2 regions of the Planococcus sp. FY231025 genome follow, and region 2 is predicted to be linked to the other one. Evidence: a T-box and tRNA genes for the amino acid it is inferred to sense, from the RefSeq annotation. Region 2 holds a T-box; the other holds one or more tRNA genes.

Region 1 (7,671 bases), on a different contig from region 2:
AGAGCAGTCATGAAATCCGCCCCATCCGCGAACGTGACATATTCGACGGTTGTGCCGTCTTTCAGGTTCTTCTCATATAATTCCTGGTCTTTCGCGACCATGGCCGGAACGTGATCCAGGTTCGGGAAGTAGCCGATGGTGACCGAAGATGAATCTTCGCCGGGTGAACCGCAGGCGGCCAACGTGCCAGCCAACGCAAGGGGAGCAAGTAGTGAAAAGATACGTTTCATAAGATGAGTTCCTCCTGTAAGTGAATTTATTTGGAATGGATTGTTCTGCTGCCGAAAGCGGTATGTAAGAGGCGGAAGATTTTATTCCATAGAATAAAATCTTAGTTTTCCAATCCCCAGCGCTTGAGGACGTTCTTTTCGATCCGCTGGAAAATCATCAGGTCGACGATTGCGCCGACGACGCCGATGATGATCATCACGCCGATGACGAGCGACATATTGCCGAAATCGGATGCGTAGCGGAGTGTATAGCCGAGCCCCGGTCCGGAACTGAGCAGTTCGCCGGCCATCAATGCCCGCCAGGCAAACGCCCATGCGAGGCGCGCACCCGTGACGAAATACGGGACAGAGGCGGGGATGATGACTTTGACGAACAAGTCCAGGCCATTCGAGCCCATCGTCCGGGCCGCTTTGATGAACAGGGGATCGACGTTCTTGATGCCGGTGCGGACGTTCAGGATCATGACGAACGTTCCGCCGAGAATGACGACGAAAATGATGGAGCCCTCGCCAAGGCCGAACCACATCATGGCGAGTGGCAGCCAGACGATGCTTGGCACACTCTGCAGCGCGAGCACCAAGGTGCCGAGTGTTTCGTCCGCCGTCTTGGACCGTGCCAACAGGATGCCGATGCCGGTCCCGATGATGACGGCTGCAACGAGGCCGATCAGCAAACGACGGAAACTCGCAATCAAATCATAGACCAGTGTCATATCGGCGAACCCGGCAACCAGTGAATCGTAGACGCTGACCGGGGAAGGGAGTATGGTTTCGTGCCACAGCTCAAAGCGGGAACCGAGTTCCCAGAACACGATGAGCGCGGCGAAGAAAATGATGCGTTTAACGGCCGGCTTCATATGCTTGCTCCTCATCTATGACTTTATCGATCTCCCTTTTCAAAAGGCCCATGATGCGCTCTTCGAGTGCCGCGATTTCCTGCCGGTGCTGCTCGCGGGGGCGCGGGATGTCCACCCGGATATCGGTCAGGATGGTGCCGGGACGCGTGCCCATGACCAGGATCCGGTCGGACAGTTTGATCGATTCCGAAATGCTGTGGGTGACAAAGACGATGGTCTTTTTTGTATCGATCCAGATCTCCTCGAGCTGCCCGTGCAGGCGGCTTCGGGTCTGTTCATCCAACGCACCGAACGGTTCGTCCATCAACAGGACGGCCGGGTCCATGGCGAGCGACCGGGCAATCGACACGCGCTGCTGCATGCCGCCGGACAGTTCATGGGGATAATGGGAAGGGTAATTGCTGAGCTGTACCATTTTCAAAAAATGATGGGCGCGCTCCTGGCCTTCTTTCTTGGACATTTCCTTGCGCAGCGGGAACATGACGTTCTCGGTCACGTTCATCCACGGAAACAGCGCAGCCTGCTGGAAAACCATGCCGCGGTCTTTTCCTGGCTTCACGACTTTCTTGCCGTCTACGGTTATGTCGCCTGACGTTGCGCGGACAAGGCCGGCAATCATCGACAACAGGGTAGACTTGCCGCAGCCGGATGGGCCCAGGATCGAAACGAATTCACCTTTCTGGATGGAGAGGTCGATGTCTTTCAACACCGTATTGGGCTGGTTGTTCTTATCGTAATAGACTTTATTGATTTCTTTGGCTTCAATAAATATGGTTGTTCACAGGCAATAAAACCTACCTTTCCTATCGGATATCATTAAAGTATAGTAGATTGATAGGAATTGTCAATATTAGATAATTAATTTATCAGTTTTTATTGCTTATGGTTTTATGTAGAGGGTAATATCGCTGCAGATATGGTTCTTCATCAATATGAAGAGGTGAGTCAAAAACTACTGTTTGACTTTTTGTTTTCGCCGAGGCAAACTATTTATAGTCCTTGTTTTTGCAGGGGATGCATCTTGCGGATGTGGCGGAATTGGCAGACGCGCTAGGTTCAGGGTCTAGTGGTGGAGACACCGTGGGGGTTCGAGTCCCTTCATCCGCATCAATAGAAAAGACAAAAGTCAGCTCCTTATGGGGGCTGATTTTTTGTGTTCGGGGAGAGGTAATGATGAAAATCCTATTTGGTTTATTTTAGGTAAATCTTTATAGTAAAACGTAGATGATCAATTACATAAAACGTGCTTCGATAACAGCTTTTATTAATGGGGGGAAGAATAATGATGATCTTACAAAATGGAAAGTTGAAGGTCCGCCAATTAGAAAAAGAAGATAATGTCCTGTTGGCAAAATGGCTGTCCGACCCGCGGGTTCTGGAATTCTATGAAGGCAGGGACAATCCGTTCGATCTGGAAAAAGTGAATGAAAAGTTATATGCTCCGGAAGATGACACAATTAAGTGCATTGTGGAATACGAGGGGAAAGAAATTGGCTACATCCAGTTCTACCTATTGGATGAAGAGACGAAAAAGGAATATGGCTATTTCAATGAGACGGTTTATGGAACCGACCAATTTATTGGAGAGGTCGCGTATTGGAACAAAGGGATTGGCACGTTGCTGGTTACTTCTATGATCAAGTTTTTAATTGAACAGAAGCACGCAGACCGGATCGTGATGGATCCCCAAACCCAAAATACGCGGGCGATCCATTGTTATGAAAAGAGTGGGTTTAAGAAAGTGAAATTGCTTCCAAACCGTGAACTTCATGAAGGAGAATACCGGGATTGCTGGTTGATTGAGTATGCCAAGAGTTAAAGTTGGCTTAAAATTTCCCGAGAAACAAGCCGCAAAAAGCCCGATCCAGTTGGATTCTTCCACTGGATTGGGCTTTTCATATTAAATGGTGATTTTTGATTTTTGGACAGTGAAATCGGTTTCCGGGTAATAGGCGTCTTTCACCAACAAATTCGGCCCCAGGCATTTTGCGGCCGGGCAGTGGCAGCCGATTGTTTTGGCTAATGGCCGTTCCAACCAGCGGTCCAACATGGCCGGCAACGAATCAGTCTGGATATTGCCCATCGCTGGGGTATCACCGAAATCCGTGACGATAACTTCGCCGGTGAAGATGTTGACGTTCAACCGGGAGCGGCCATCCGGGTCATTGCGGACGGTGACGTTTTTGCTGGCATGGATGCGGTTCAGCAATTTGGTGTCTTCGTCGTTTTGGCTGCACGGGTAAAACGGCAAGGTGCCGAACAACATCCAGACATTGTCATCACGCACGTCCAATAAGTCATGAATCGCTTTTCTCGTTTCATCTAGCGATAGCACTTCCAATTGGCTGGCGAAATCGCTAGGGTACATCGGATGCACTTCGTGGCGCGCGCATTTCATTTCTTCCACAATCTGCTTGTGGATGCTCTTCAAATGAGGCAATGTCCGTTTGTTCAGCATCGTTTCTGCCGATACCATGACGCCTGCTTCCGCCAGCGCACGGCTATTGTCGATCATGCGCTGGAATTGTTCGGCCCGCCGTTCCCGGGAAGGCTTGTGTTCCATATTGGCAAATCCGCCATCGACAAAATCATCGATGGTGCCCCAGTTATGGGAAATGTGCAGGACATCCAAGTAGGGTGCAATTTCCATATAGCGCTCAAGCGGCATCGTCAAATTCGAATTCATTTGGGTGCGGACTCCGCGTGCATGGGCGTATTTCAATAACGGCAACACATAATTAGCGACCGATTTCTTTGAAAACATCGGCTCGCCACCCGTCAGACTGATCGTCCGCAAATGAGGGATTTCATCCAATCGTGCAAGGAGCAGCTCGATCGGCAATGCATCCGGATCTTTATGTGCCAGCATATAGCCGACAGCACAATGTTCGCAACGCATATTGCATAGATAGGTCGTGGTAAATTCGATGCTGGATAAAGTCAGTTTTCCGTGTTCCTGGATATCCATATACGCTTCCCACGGATCGTATTGCGGTGTGATTTTGGTAAGTGTTGTTGCTGTGTTTTCCATATCTAACGAACTCCTAATAATTTTCTCGACTATTAAGTATGCGCTTTTCGATTTACTTCTGCAAGGGGTGGTTTAAACGCTGGAGAAATTGCCTCTCTGGAAGCAGGATTTTACAGTTTTTACGTGAAAAAAATGTATTTATACTATTTTCATTTATCCTTTTATCGCTTTATTAACTAAAAATTATATTTTTTTGATCTTTTGACTGGTATACGAACACAGGTTCTGTTATAGTAAAAGCATATCACTATGGAATGAGGTGGATTTCGATGGTGCTTGCGATCAAAGAAGTGAACGGATTTGAAAAAGGAAAGATATATACTAGGGATCTTGAGGTTTTATCTTGCTTCAAAAATGACGAACATCGGGTAGTCGCTTTAATGGATAGAGATGGCAATGCTTTTTATTGGACGACTACAGTAGATTCGCCTGATTATCGAAACTTCCGGAGAAAAGCTACGTATACATTTAAAGTCAGTTATATTTCTACAGTATTTGATCCTTCCAATCCCAAGGTCGTTATTGCAGAATTGAACGACGTAACAGCTGAGAACGGTATGTATGGCCAGGCAGAGCAATATAAATTAAATGCTTAATATATAAATTGTAAAAGAACCTTGACGCTCTCAAGGTTCTTTTTTTGTCTTATAGTATAAATTATTGTCTTCTATCTTAATGCCGTTTTTTCACTTCAATTGTAATGAACTCCGGCAAGTAGTTGGGGGTGCATCCTTTTGATACCATTTCATCTTTGTACAGACCCGTTTTCTCACCGATTTTCATGCAACGTGTGCGATTCTTTTCATCATAGACGCCTATCCAGCCTGCAGTGAGATTCATGGCCCATTGAACTTCCGGTTCTTCCTGCGCAAGATTCGCTTCTATTGCAGACAGCAAGTCTTCGGTGTTATCAGGCGGTGTTTGTCCAGTCCATCTCAATCGTCCTTGATAATACCAGAAAATCCGTCTTTGAAGAGGGGAAGGACTGTTTTCCCATGACTCCATTAAAGCAATATTCTTCTTATCTTTAGTCAGTTGATTGGCCATTAACCAATCCATTAAGTTATTTCGCTCATCAAAAGGGTGAGCCTGCATATCTTTATCGAGCTCGTTTAGTACATCTTGTGAAAGAAGTTTTTTGTCCATAATTAAGATGGCTAATAATCTGGGCAAAAACTCTCCGGTTGACCAAAGTTCCATGGCCAGTTCGTGATCTTTCTTAATTTCTTTCGCGATTTTCCGTAAGTCGCCTAGCTTGGTTTTACTAGTGATCTGAGATAGGATGTTTTCTGCTTTTGAAGAGTGTTTTATTTCTGCCTCTTTTTTTTCATTCATTTTCTACAACTCCTTTTAGAATGTATTCTCCTTAAGGAGGGGAAATCCTTTTTGGGAGTCTAGTTCCACTCGTGACCGTGCACAAGACTTGGATGCTTACTTAGGCAAAGTGATTCACATTACACAAGATGGAGAAGCAGTAGAGACGAATCCATTTATCGAAGATGAGGACGCACTGGATGGTATTTACAGCTACGGTCACCGTAATATTCAAGGTATAGACTTCCACCCTGAAACAGGAGACTTATGGATTGTTGAATTCGGTCCACAAGCTGGGGATGAACTGAATATTATTGAACCAGGCAATAACTATGGATGGCCGATTGTTTCTTATGGTCTCGAGTACTCTGGTGAATTAATCAATGAGGGTATTTCAGAACACGAGGCACAAGGCTTTGTGGAACCAAGATATTACTGGGATCCGACAAGTGCGCCAAGTGGTAGTTCATTCTATGACAACGACGCAATTCCTGAATGGGAGAACAACTTGTTCATCGGTGGTTTAGTGTCGAGCTATATTGCACGTGTCGTTATTGAAGGCGAACGTTTCCTTGATATTCTTGTAACGGAGGATGGCGCGCTTATTTCCATCACTGATGGCGGCAAGATTTACAAGATTACTGCAGCAAATTAAGGCGGCGCAGTTGAAGGTATAGAAGAAGACAATTTTAATACTGATGAAGACAAGTACGATGAATAATTTAATATTTTCTAAATGCACCCAACCTTATGTCATTTTAGTAGAGGCTTATTTGCAGGAGCTTGAGATGATTGTATACAAAATTTTATTAAAAGAGATTTGGGTCAAGAAATTGAAAAAAGTCTATTAGATGATGCCATAAGTTATAAATTTAACCTAGGTACCGGTGAATGTATTGCTTATAAGGATGATGAAGGAAGATATCATGTCAATGAGGTCACTCAAGTTGGTATATATGCTGGGAATGCTAGGTACAGTAAGTTTCAAGACCGCCTATATGGTTTGTTAGACAGGCATACTTTTGATATCCGGAAAATAGAAGAGCCGGCTGTAGATTAGTTGATTTATACGGTCGCATTAGGGAGATTAAAGCACTCTTAAATGGGTGCTTTTTAAGTTGAATAATTGAGGAATGTCTATATTTAATATTAAAAGTTAAAAAACCGAATTTGTGAAAAATTGATCTATCCTACTTGACGGTTACACCAACGTTCTACCATTAATAATTGTTAAAAAAATTCAAATGGTTTAAAGTTAGAAAAACACCTAAAGGAGAAAAGATAATGTTAAATTCAGATTTGGATATACGCTTAGAACCGCGCATTAAAGAATTATATCAATTACATAAGGAACGTTCTGCAAATATTGACTGGAGCTATCACGAATTTATTCCATGGGACAAGGCCATGTCCTTTAAACGAGTTCCTTGGGATGAGAGTCAAGTAACTCTTCCAGAAGGTGTAATTATAGCGGTAGAAACAGCATTACTTACAGAAGTAAATTTACCTTGGTATACTTCGCATTTGGATTATACATTTAAAAATTCAATGGCAGTAATAAATGATTTCGTACGCACTTGGACGGCTGAAGAAGACCAGCACTCTAACTTGCTTGAAACGTATTTATTGGTGACACGAAACGTAGATCCTGTAAGATTGCATGAATTAAGAAAACGAGTTGTTGAAAGTGGTTGGTTTCCAGATTTCACGAATCCTCTAGCAACAATGGCCTACACTTCTTTGCAAGAGTTGGCTACACTCGTTTTTTATAATAATGTAGCTAAGGTAGCGGGTCTTTACGACAAAGATTTAGCAACATTACTTCGACGTGTAGCGAAAGACGAAGCACTTCATTATGCATTTTATCGCGACACAGTGAAAGCACATCTTGAACTTGATCCGAATTTCATTGTTTATTTTGAGAAGGTAATTATTAATTTCTCTATGCCAGGTGCCGTTATGCCAGAATTTAACGAGAGAATGAAAACCATTGCAATAGATACGAATTATGGACCACTACAATACTTTGACCAAGTATTAGATGTAGTTGTTAAATACTGGGACATTGCCAACTTGCAACCGACTAGCGAAGAGGCCAAACAATCACAAGCGAATATATTGAAATATCATGGGCGCTTAAAAAGAATTAAAGATCGCCAGCTAGGAAAAAATAAAAGGTAGATGTATGAAAGGGTTTTTTATAATGAACACAACTTGCGAATTATGTGGAAAAGAAACG
Region 2 (7,671 bases):
ACGCAGCGGTCTCCGTACTGAATAAAAAAGGGAAACTGCTCGTCACCCACCAGATGGACATGCTGTTCACCCATTTCGGGCTGAGCGGTCCGGCTGTGCTGCGCTGCAGCCAGTACGTCGTCAAGGAAATGAAGAAAAATGGCGGCGTGCCGGTCGAAATGCGCATCAACACGCTGCCCGGCGAAAATGCCGAATCAGCGTTCCAAATGCTCCTTAAGATGATGAAGGACGAACCGAAAAAAGCCGTCAAGAATGTGTGGAAAAGCATCACCCAGGAACGTTGGCTGCTGTTCTTGCTGGAGCGCTCCGGCATCGATCCGCAGGCGGTCGGCGCAGAACTGGCGAGCGAACGGGTGCGTGTGCTGGCCCAGCAACTCACGGCGTTCTCGATGTTCGTCAATGGCACGCAGCCGATCGAGAAAGCGTTTGTCACGGGCGGCGGCGTTTCCATCAAGGAAATCGAACCGAAAACGATGGCATCGCGGAAAATGCCCGGCCTTTATTTCTGCGGTGAAATCCTCGATATCCACGGCTATACCGGCGGTTACAACATCACTTCCGCTCTGGTTACCGGCAATGTCGCCGGCCAAAGCGCCGCCGCCTTTGCACGGGAAATATTAGTATGAGTTCCAGCGTCCGCTTTTTAGCGGGCGTTTTTTATTAGGACGGAAATTTTTGGAAGAGGATGCACGGTTGCGGATATTTCGTCGGTTTTTTTCGTTTATCTGTGATTTTTTTTATTTTATTTGCGATTTTGGAAATATATCTGCGATTCTGGCGGTTTATCTGCGATTTTAGAGTTTTATCTACGATTCTGGAGTTTTATCTACGATTCTGCCGATATATCTGCGATTCTCGGAATATATCTCCGTTCCGCACCTTTCATCTGGTGTTCCCCTTCAAATAGTTAATTTACTTGCAGCAAATGCGCCTTTACTTGCAGCAAATCCATTTTTACTTGCAGCAAACAAAAAAAGCCTGTCCGTCGCCGGACAGGCTTTCATCTTTTACCCAATTACCACATTGACCAATTTCCCTGGAATCGCGATCACTTTGCGGACTTGTTTGCCTTCTGCCGCTTTCACGATTGCTTCGTCAGCAAGCGCTGCCGCTTCCAATTGCTCTTTTGTAGAATCTTTTGCCACAACGATTTTCGTGCGGACTTTTCCGTTCACTTGGACGACCACTTCGACTTCGTCTTCGACCATTTTCGACTCATCGAATTCCGGCCATGCTTCGTACGTGATTGTTTCCGTATGCCCGAGTTTTTCCCATAGCTCTTCTGCCAAATGCGGTGCAACCGGCGACAAGAGTTTGACGAAACCTTCCGCATATTCTTTCGGAATAGCATCCGCTTTATAGCCTTCATTGATGAAGACCATCATTTGCGAAATCGCTGTGTTGAAACGGAGGCCTTCGTAATCCTCGGTCACTTTTTTGACGGTCTGGTGGAAGACTTTCTCCATTTTGCCGTCATTCGCTTCGGTGATTTTCGCGCTCAAGCTGCCGTCTTCGATGAACAGGCGCCATACGCGGTCAAGGAAGCGGCGTGCGCCGTCAAGGCCGTTTGTCGACCAGGCGATCGATGCTTCAAGCGGCCCCATGAACATTTCATACAAGCGCAATGTATCCGCGCCGTGGCTTTCGATGATCTGGTCCGGGTTGACGACGTTGCCTTTGGACTTCGACATTTTCTCGTTGCCTTCACCCAGGATCATCCCTTGGTTGAACAATTTCTGGAACGGCTCTTTTGTGGAGACCACGCCGATGTCGTAAAGCACTTTGTGCCAGAAGCGCGCATACAATAAATGAAGTACCGCATGCTCTGCTCCGCCGATATAGACATCAACCGGAAGCCAGTGCTTCAACAATTCCGGATCCGCCAACGCTTCTTCGTTGTTCGGATCGATATAGCGAAGGTAATACCAGCAGCTGCCTGCCCATTGCGGCATCGTGTTGGTTTCGCGGCGCCCTTTCATGCCGGTTTCCGGATGGACCACGTTGACCCATTCCGTAATATTAGCAAGCGGCGATTCGCCCGTGCCGCTCGGCTTGATGTCGGTCGTCACCGGCAGCATCAACGGCAAGTCTTTTTCGTCGACCGGCGTCATCGTACCGTCTTCCCAGTGGATGATCGGAATCGGCTCACCCCAATAGCGCTGGCGGCTGAACAGCCAATCGCGCAACCGGTACGTGATTTTCTTCTCGCCCACACCGTGCTCTTCAAGCCACGAAATCGCGCGTGCGATCGCTTCTTTTTTGTTTAAGCCGTTCAAGAAGTCAGAGTTGATCAACTCGCCGTCGCCTGCATAAGCTTCCGTTGAAATGTCGCCTCCTGAAACCACTTCGACGATTGGCAGATCAAATTGCTTCGCGAATTCGTAGTCGCGTTCGTCATGCGCCGGAACCGCCATGATGGCGCCCGTTCCGTATGTCGCCAACACGTAATCCGCAATCCAGATCGGCATTTTCTCGCCGCTGACCGGATTCACGGCATAAGCGCCCGTGAATACGCCCGTCTTCGATTTCGCCAAATCCGTACGCTCCAAGTCGCTCTTCGTTTTCACGTCGTCGATGTATTTCTCGACGGCTTCTTTCTGTTCGGTAGTCGTGATCGACGCCACCAGTTTATGTTCAGGCGCCAAGACCGCGTAAGTCGCCCCGAAAATCGTATCCGGGCGCGTCGTGAATGCGCGGAAGGAATGCTCCGTGCCGTCGACTTTGAACTCCAGCTCCGCCCCTTCGGATTTGCCGATCCAGTTGCGCTGCATGTCTTTCAAGCTTTCCGGCCAATCCAAGTCGTTCAGGTCTTCCAGCAAACGGTCTGCGTATTCCGTGATGCGAAGCACCCATTGGCGCATCGGGCGGCGCTCCACCGGATGGCCTCCGCGTTCAGAAACGCCATCGACCACTTCTTCGTTCGCAAGGACCGTTCCAAGCGCCGGGCACCAGTTGACTGCCACTTCGTCGACATATGCCAAGCCTTTATTGTAAAGCTGGATGAAGATCCATTGCGTCCATTTATAGTATTTCGGATCCGTCGTGTTCACTTCACGGTCCCAATCGTACGAGAAGCCAAGTTCCTGGATTTGGCGCTTGAATGTCGCGATATTCTTCTCGGTGAATTCGGCCGGGTCGTTGCCCGTATCCAATGCGTACTGTTCAGCAGGAAGGCCGAATGCGTCCCAGCCCATCGGGTGAAGCACGTTGAAGCCCTGCATGCGCTTGACGCGGCTCAAGATGTCCGTCGCCGTATAGCCTTCAGGATGCCCGACATGAAGCCCGGCGCCTGATGGATATGGGAACATATCCAGCGCATAGAATTTCGGCTTTGAAAAATCCGTCTCCAATTTGAATGTTTTATTGTTATCCCAATGCTTCTGCCATTTTTTCTCGATTTCCTTGTGCTTGAATGTCATGTCCTGTTCCTCCTTGGTTTAAAACGGATGCGGCCGGAGCCCATCCAATAACAACTTCAGTACTGGGGAAAAATAAAAACTCCCGTCCCTCATAAAAATAAGGGACGGGAGTTTTCCCGCGGTACCACCCAAATTAGCGGTCGCCCGCTCAACTTGATTCCTTAACGCGGAAAACGGTGCACCTTACTTGGGTTCGGATGCACAGACTCCGAGGCGAGTTCGACTGGTTTACACACCGGCTTGCACCTGCCGCCGGCTCTCTTGGGAATAAACGCAATCTACTGATCCTCTTCACTGTCATTAGCTATTGTCCTTTATTTTAACGGACCCGCCGTTTTTTGGCAATAGATTACGAGACTTTCACATTGTCGGTGTTCAGCGGCGCATCCGTCGAATCGATGATGTCCTGCACCGAGTAGCCGTCGAACACTTCCGACAGCACGAGGCCGTTCTCCGTCACTTCGATGACGGCGCGCTCCGTGATGATCTTGTTGACGACGCCTTTGCCAGTCAACGGCAAGTCGCATTGCTTCTTAATTTTCGCAGAGCCGTCTTTTGCCACATGGTCCATGATGACGATGACTTTCTTCGCGCCGTGGACCAGGTCCATCGCGCCGCCCATGCCTTTGATCATTTTCCCTGGAATCATCCAGTTCGCCAAATCGCCGTTCTCAGCCACTTCCATGCCGCCGAGGATAGCCACATCGATGTGCCCGCCGCGGATCATCGCGAACGATTCTGCACTCGTGAAGAATGCCGCTCCGGGAATGGTCGTAACTGTCTCTTTTCCGGCATTGATCAGGTCCGGATCGACCTGGTCTTCCGTCGGGTACGGCCCAATGCCGAGCAGTCCGTTTTCAGATTGCAGCACAACGCTTTTATTGTCAGAAATGAAGTTCGCCACCAAAGTCGGCATGCCGATGCCCAGGTTGACGTAGTCGCCGTCTTTGATTTCTTGCTCCGCACGGCGGGCAATCCGTTCTCTCACTTGGTTCTTATCCATTCTATTCCCCGTCCTTCCTTATACAGATCGAGTGGTCAATCGTTCGATGCGTTTTTCCTGTTTCGCTTGCAGCAGCCCTTGCACGTAAATGCTCGGCGTCTGTACATGGTTCGGGTCGATATCGCCTGTTTCGACGATTTCCTCGACTTCCGCGATCGTCACTTTGCCTGCTGCCGCTGCTAGCGGATTGAAGTTCTGGGCCGTCTTGTTGTAGACCAGGTTCCCCATCTTGTCGGCTTTATGCGCACGCACCAATGCGAAATCGGCTTTCAAGGCATGCTCCAGCACATATTCCTTGCCGTCGAATTCACGGATTTCCTTGCCTTCGGCAACCGTCGTACCGACGCCGGCCGGTGTGAAGAATGCCGGAATTCCAGCGCCGCCTGCACGCATTTTTTCAGCAAGCGTGCCTTGCGGCGTCAATTCCACTTCGATTTCGCCGGACAGCACTTGGCGTTCGAATTCTTTGTTCTCGCCGACATATGATCCAATCATTTTCTTGATTTGTTTGTTTTTCAATAGGAGCCCGAGGCCCCATTCATCGACGCCGCAGTTGTTGGAAATCACGGTAAGGTCTTTGACCCCTTTGTCCACCAATGCCAAAATCAATTGCTCAGGGATTCCTACCAAACCGAATCCGCCGACCATGATAGTTGACCCGTCTTCAATCTGGGCGACTGCTTCTTTTGCAGATCCATAAATCGGTTTCATTTCTAATGGCCTCCATTTCATCTATGTACAGAATTGTTGAAAATAAAGCGCTTCCTTTTTAATTTAAACAAACTCCTCCCTAAAACGCAATATTAAGAAAAAAGGCAGGCCTACCGGTTCTTCAAAAAGAAAAGCCGGAAGACGGGTTTTCCGTCTTCCGGCTCCGAGTTAGAGAATCGGAGTTTCCTGCATCGCCTGCGCCTGTTCCCTCTTCAACGGGCGGTCATACAGGAGCGACGTGATTATAGCAATTGACACCAAACCGGTGATCAACGCGAACAAAGCCGGCATGCCGTACAGATCGACCATGACGCCGCCGAGCAGCGGGCCGACCATGCGCCCGCCTGTTGCGACGCTGTTGACGATGCCCTGGTAGAAGCCCTCCCGCCCTTTTGGCGCCAATTGGTTGGCAAGCGCCGGAACTGCCGGCCATACGAACATTTCACCGATCGTCAAGATGGCCATCGCGGCGATGAACATGCTGAAATCCTGTGCAAATGCCACGACAATATACGACACGATCATAATCAGGATGCCGATGATCAGCTGCTGCTTGATGTTGTCTTCAATCTTTTTCATGATCGGTCGGATGAATGGCTGCCCGGCGACAATCAGAATGCCGTTCAGCGTCCACAGGAAACTGTATTGCGGCAAGGTGATGCCGATTTCCTGCGTATAGGCGGAAATGGTCGATTGCCACTGCACGTAGCCGACCCAGCACAGGAAATAGCCGGCTGAAACGATCAGCAAAGCGTAAAGCGGCGCGCGCTTGCGGATCTTTTTCTTTTCATTGAAGACGGATGTGTGCGCCGTCGGCGAGATGCTCATCGACTTGAACCCGAACAGCGCAATGAAGAAGAACAGAATATACATCGCCAGATTGGCGGTAAAAATATAATCGAAACTATAGGCGGCAAGCACCCCGGCCATGGCAGGCCCAAGGGCGACACCGACATTTTGGGCAAGGTAGATCGCATTGAACGCTTTGCGCCCGCCTTCCGGCCAGACCGTTCCGACCATGGCATACATGCTCGGGAAGACGATGCCTCCGCTGAACCCGATGATGGTGTAGAAGACGACAAATGGCAAAAAGCTATGCCAGATTGTCAGCCCAGTTAGCGCGAATAGCGTAAAAACGATTCCAGCCATGATCGAGCGGTAGCCGCCGAATTTATCGAACAGCGCTCCGCCCAGCAAGTTGCCGATGACCGCCGCTCCGGCGTTCGCCATCAGGACCAGTCCGGCGAGCGACAGCGATTTCCCGAGGTGGTCGTGCATATATATAGTAGTCAATGGCCATAAAAAGGAATTTCCCGTCACGTTGACGAGCATTCCAATGATCAAAAGCCAGACGCTTTTCGGCATGGTGTTCTCTCCTCTTATCTCAATTCCAAAAGCAATTGTATTCCTTTTCCAGCATGGCGACAAGCTAAATTTTCCGCCTTGCTAGAAATCGGCATTCCCGCCGTTGTAGCGCCTTTTGGCCCCATGCTACAATACGGGTTGAGGAGTTGTTTTGAATGGATATGAATTTGCCTTTTTCTTCGGATGGCAAGCGCTATTATACATGGAACCGCCACTTGCGCGACCATTTCGGCTTCAAGGTGATGAAGATTGCGCTCGATGCCGGTTTTGACTGCCCGAACCGCGACGGCACGGTCGCTTTTGGCGGCTGTACGTTCTGCAGCGCAGCCGGTTCCGGCGACTTTGCCGGAGACCGCGCCGAACCGATCGACGTCCAATTCGAAGAGATCAAGACGAAAATGCACCGCAAGTGGAAAGACGGCAAATACATGGCCTATTTCCAGGCCTATACGAATACCCACGCACCGCTCCCTGTTCTCAAGGAGAAGTTCGAAGCGGCACTGGCACAGGAAAATGTCATCGGCCTCAGCATCGCGACGCGGTCCGACTGCCTGCCGGACGACGTCGTCGATTATTTGGCAGAATTGAACGAGCGGACGTATCTGTGGGTCGAACTTGGCCTGCAGACCGTGCACGAAAAGACCGCACGCCTCATCAACCGGGCACATGACTTCCCATCGTACGTCGAAGGCGTCAATAAACTCCGCAGCCGCGGCATCCGCGTCTGTACGCACATCATCAACGGCCTGCCGCTGGAAGACCGGGAGATGATGATGGAGACGGCACGCGAAGTGGCGAAGCTGGACGTGCAAGGCATCAAGATCCACCTGCTGCATTTGCTGAAAGGAACTCCGATGGTCAAGCAATACGAAAAAGGCATGGTGGAATTTCTCGAAAAAAACGAATACATCGGTCTCGTCGCGGATCAATTGGAAGTGCTGCCGCCGGAAATGGTGATCCAGCGCATCACCGGCGACGGACCCATCGACCTGATGATCGGTCCGATGTGGAGCGCCAATAAATGGGACGTCCTGAACGGCATCGACTCCGAACTTGCAAGTCGTGAAAGCTGGCAAGGGAAATTTTACGGAAAGAGCGTGAAAATATGACGTTGCAACGGGTTCTGCCATTTACCAAGAGTTTATTGGAAGAAGCAGTTTCAGAAGGCGATAC

The links. The T-box of region 2 lies ahead of leuS (leucine--tRNA ligase). A T-box ahead of a tRNA ligase gene usually reads a tRNA of that ligase, here a tRNA-Leu.
Region 1: it has a tRNA-Leu gene. The T-box ahead of leuS (leucine--tRNA ligase) is inferred to sense a tRNA for this amino acid. The anticodon was not compared.

The regions. Positions count from the first base shown of each region.
Region 1 is NZ_JBQJJG010000007.1:86,413-94,083, forward strand. Features, by position in the region: gene ACTL32_RS10280 (ABC transporter substrate-binding protein) at 1-230, opposite strand, end outside; gene ACTL32_RS10285 (ABC transporter permease) at 332-1,087, opposite strand; gene ACTL32_RS10290 (ABC transporter ATP-binding protein) at 1,071-1,859, opposite strand; tRNA gene ACTL32_RS10295 (tRNA-Leu) at 2,111-2,194, shown strand; gene ACTL32_RS10300 (GNAT family N-acetyltransferase) at 2,373-2,906, shown strand; gene yfkAB (radical SAM/CxCxxxxC motif protein YfkAB) at 2,988-4,118, opposite strand; gene ACTL32_RS10310 (hypothetical protein) at 4,388-4,714, shown strand; gene ACTL32_RS10315 (DNA alkylation repair protein) at 4,791-5,453, opposite strand; partial or broken gene ACTL32_RS10320 (PQQ-dependent sugar dehydrogenase) at 5,530-6,087, shown strand; gene ACTL32_RS10325 (acyl-ACP desaturase) at 6,717-7,613, shown strand; gene ACTL32_RS10330 (hypothetical protein) at 7,636-7,671, shown strand, end outside.
Region 2 is NZ_JBQJJG010000005.1:33,643-41,313, reverse strand. Features, by position in the region: gene ACTL32_RS06585 (NAD(P)/FAD-dependent oxidoreductase) at 1-626, shown strand, start outside; gene leuS (leucine--tRNA ligase) at 1,008-3,419, opposite strand; T-box leader at 3,517-3,723, opposite strand; gene ACTL32_RS06575 (3-oxoacid CoA-transferase subunit B) at 3,769-4,422, opposite strand; gene ACTL32_RS06570 (CoA transferase subunit A) at 4,441-5,133, opposite strand; gene ACTL32_RS06565 (MDR family MFS transporter) at 5,302-6,498, opposite strand; gene ACTL32_RS06560 (TIGR01212 family radical SAM protein) at 6,654-7,607, shown strand; gene ACTL32_RS06555 (class I SAM-dependent methyltransferase) at 7,604-7,671, shown strand, end outside.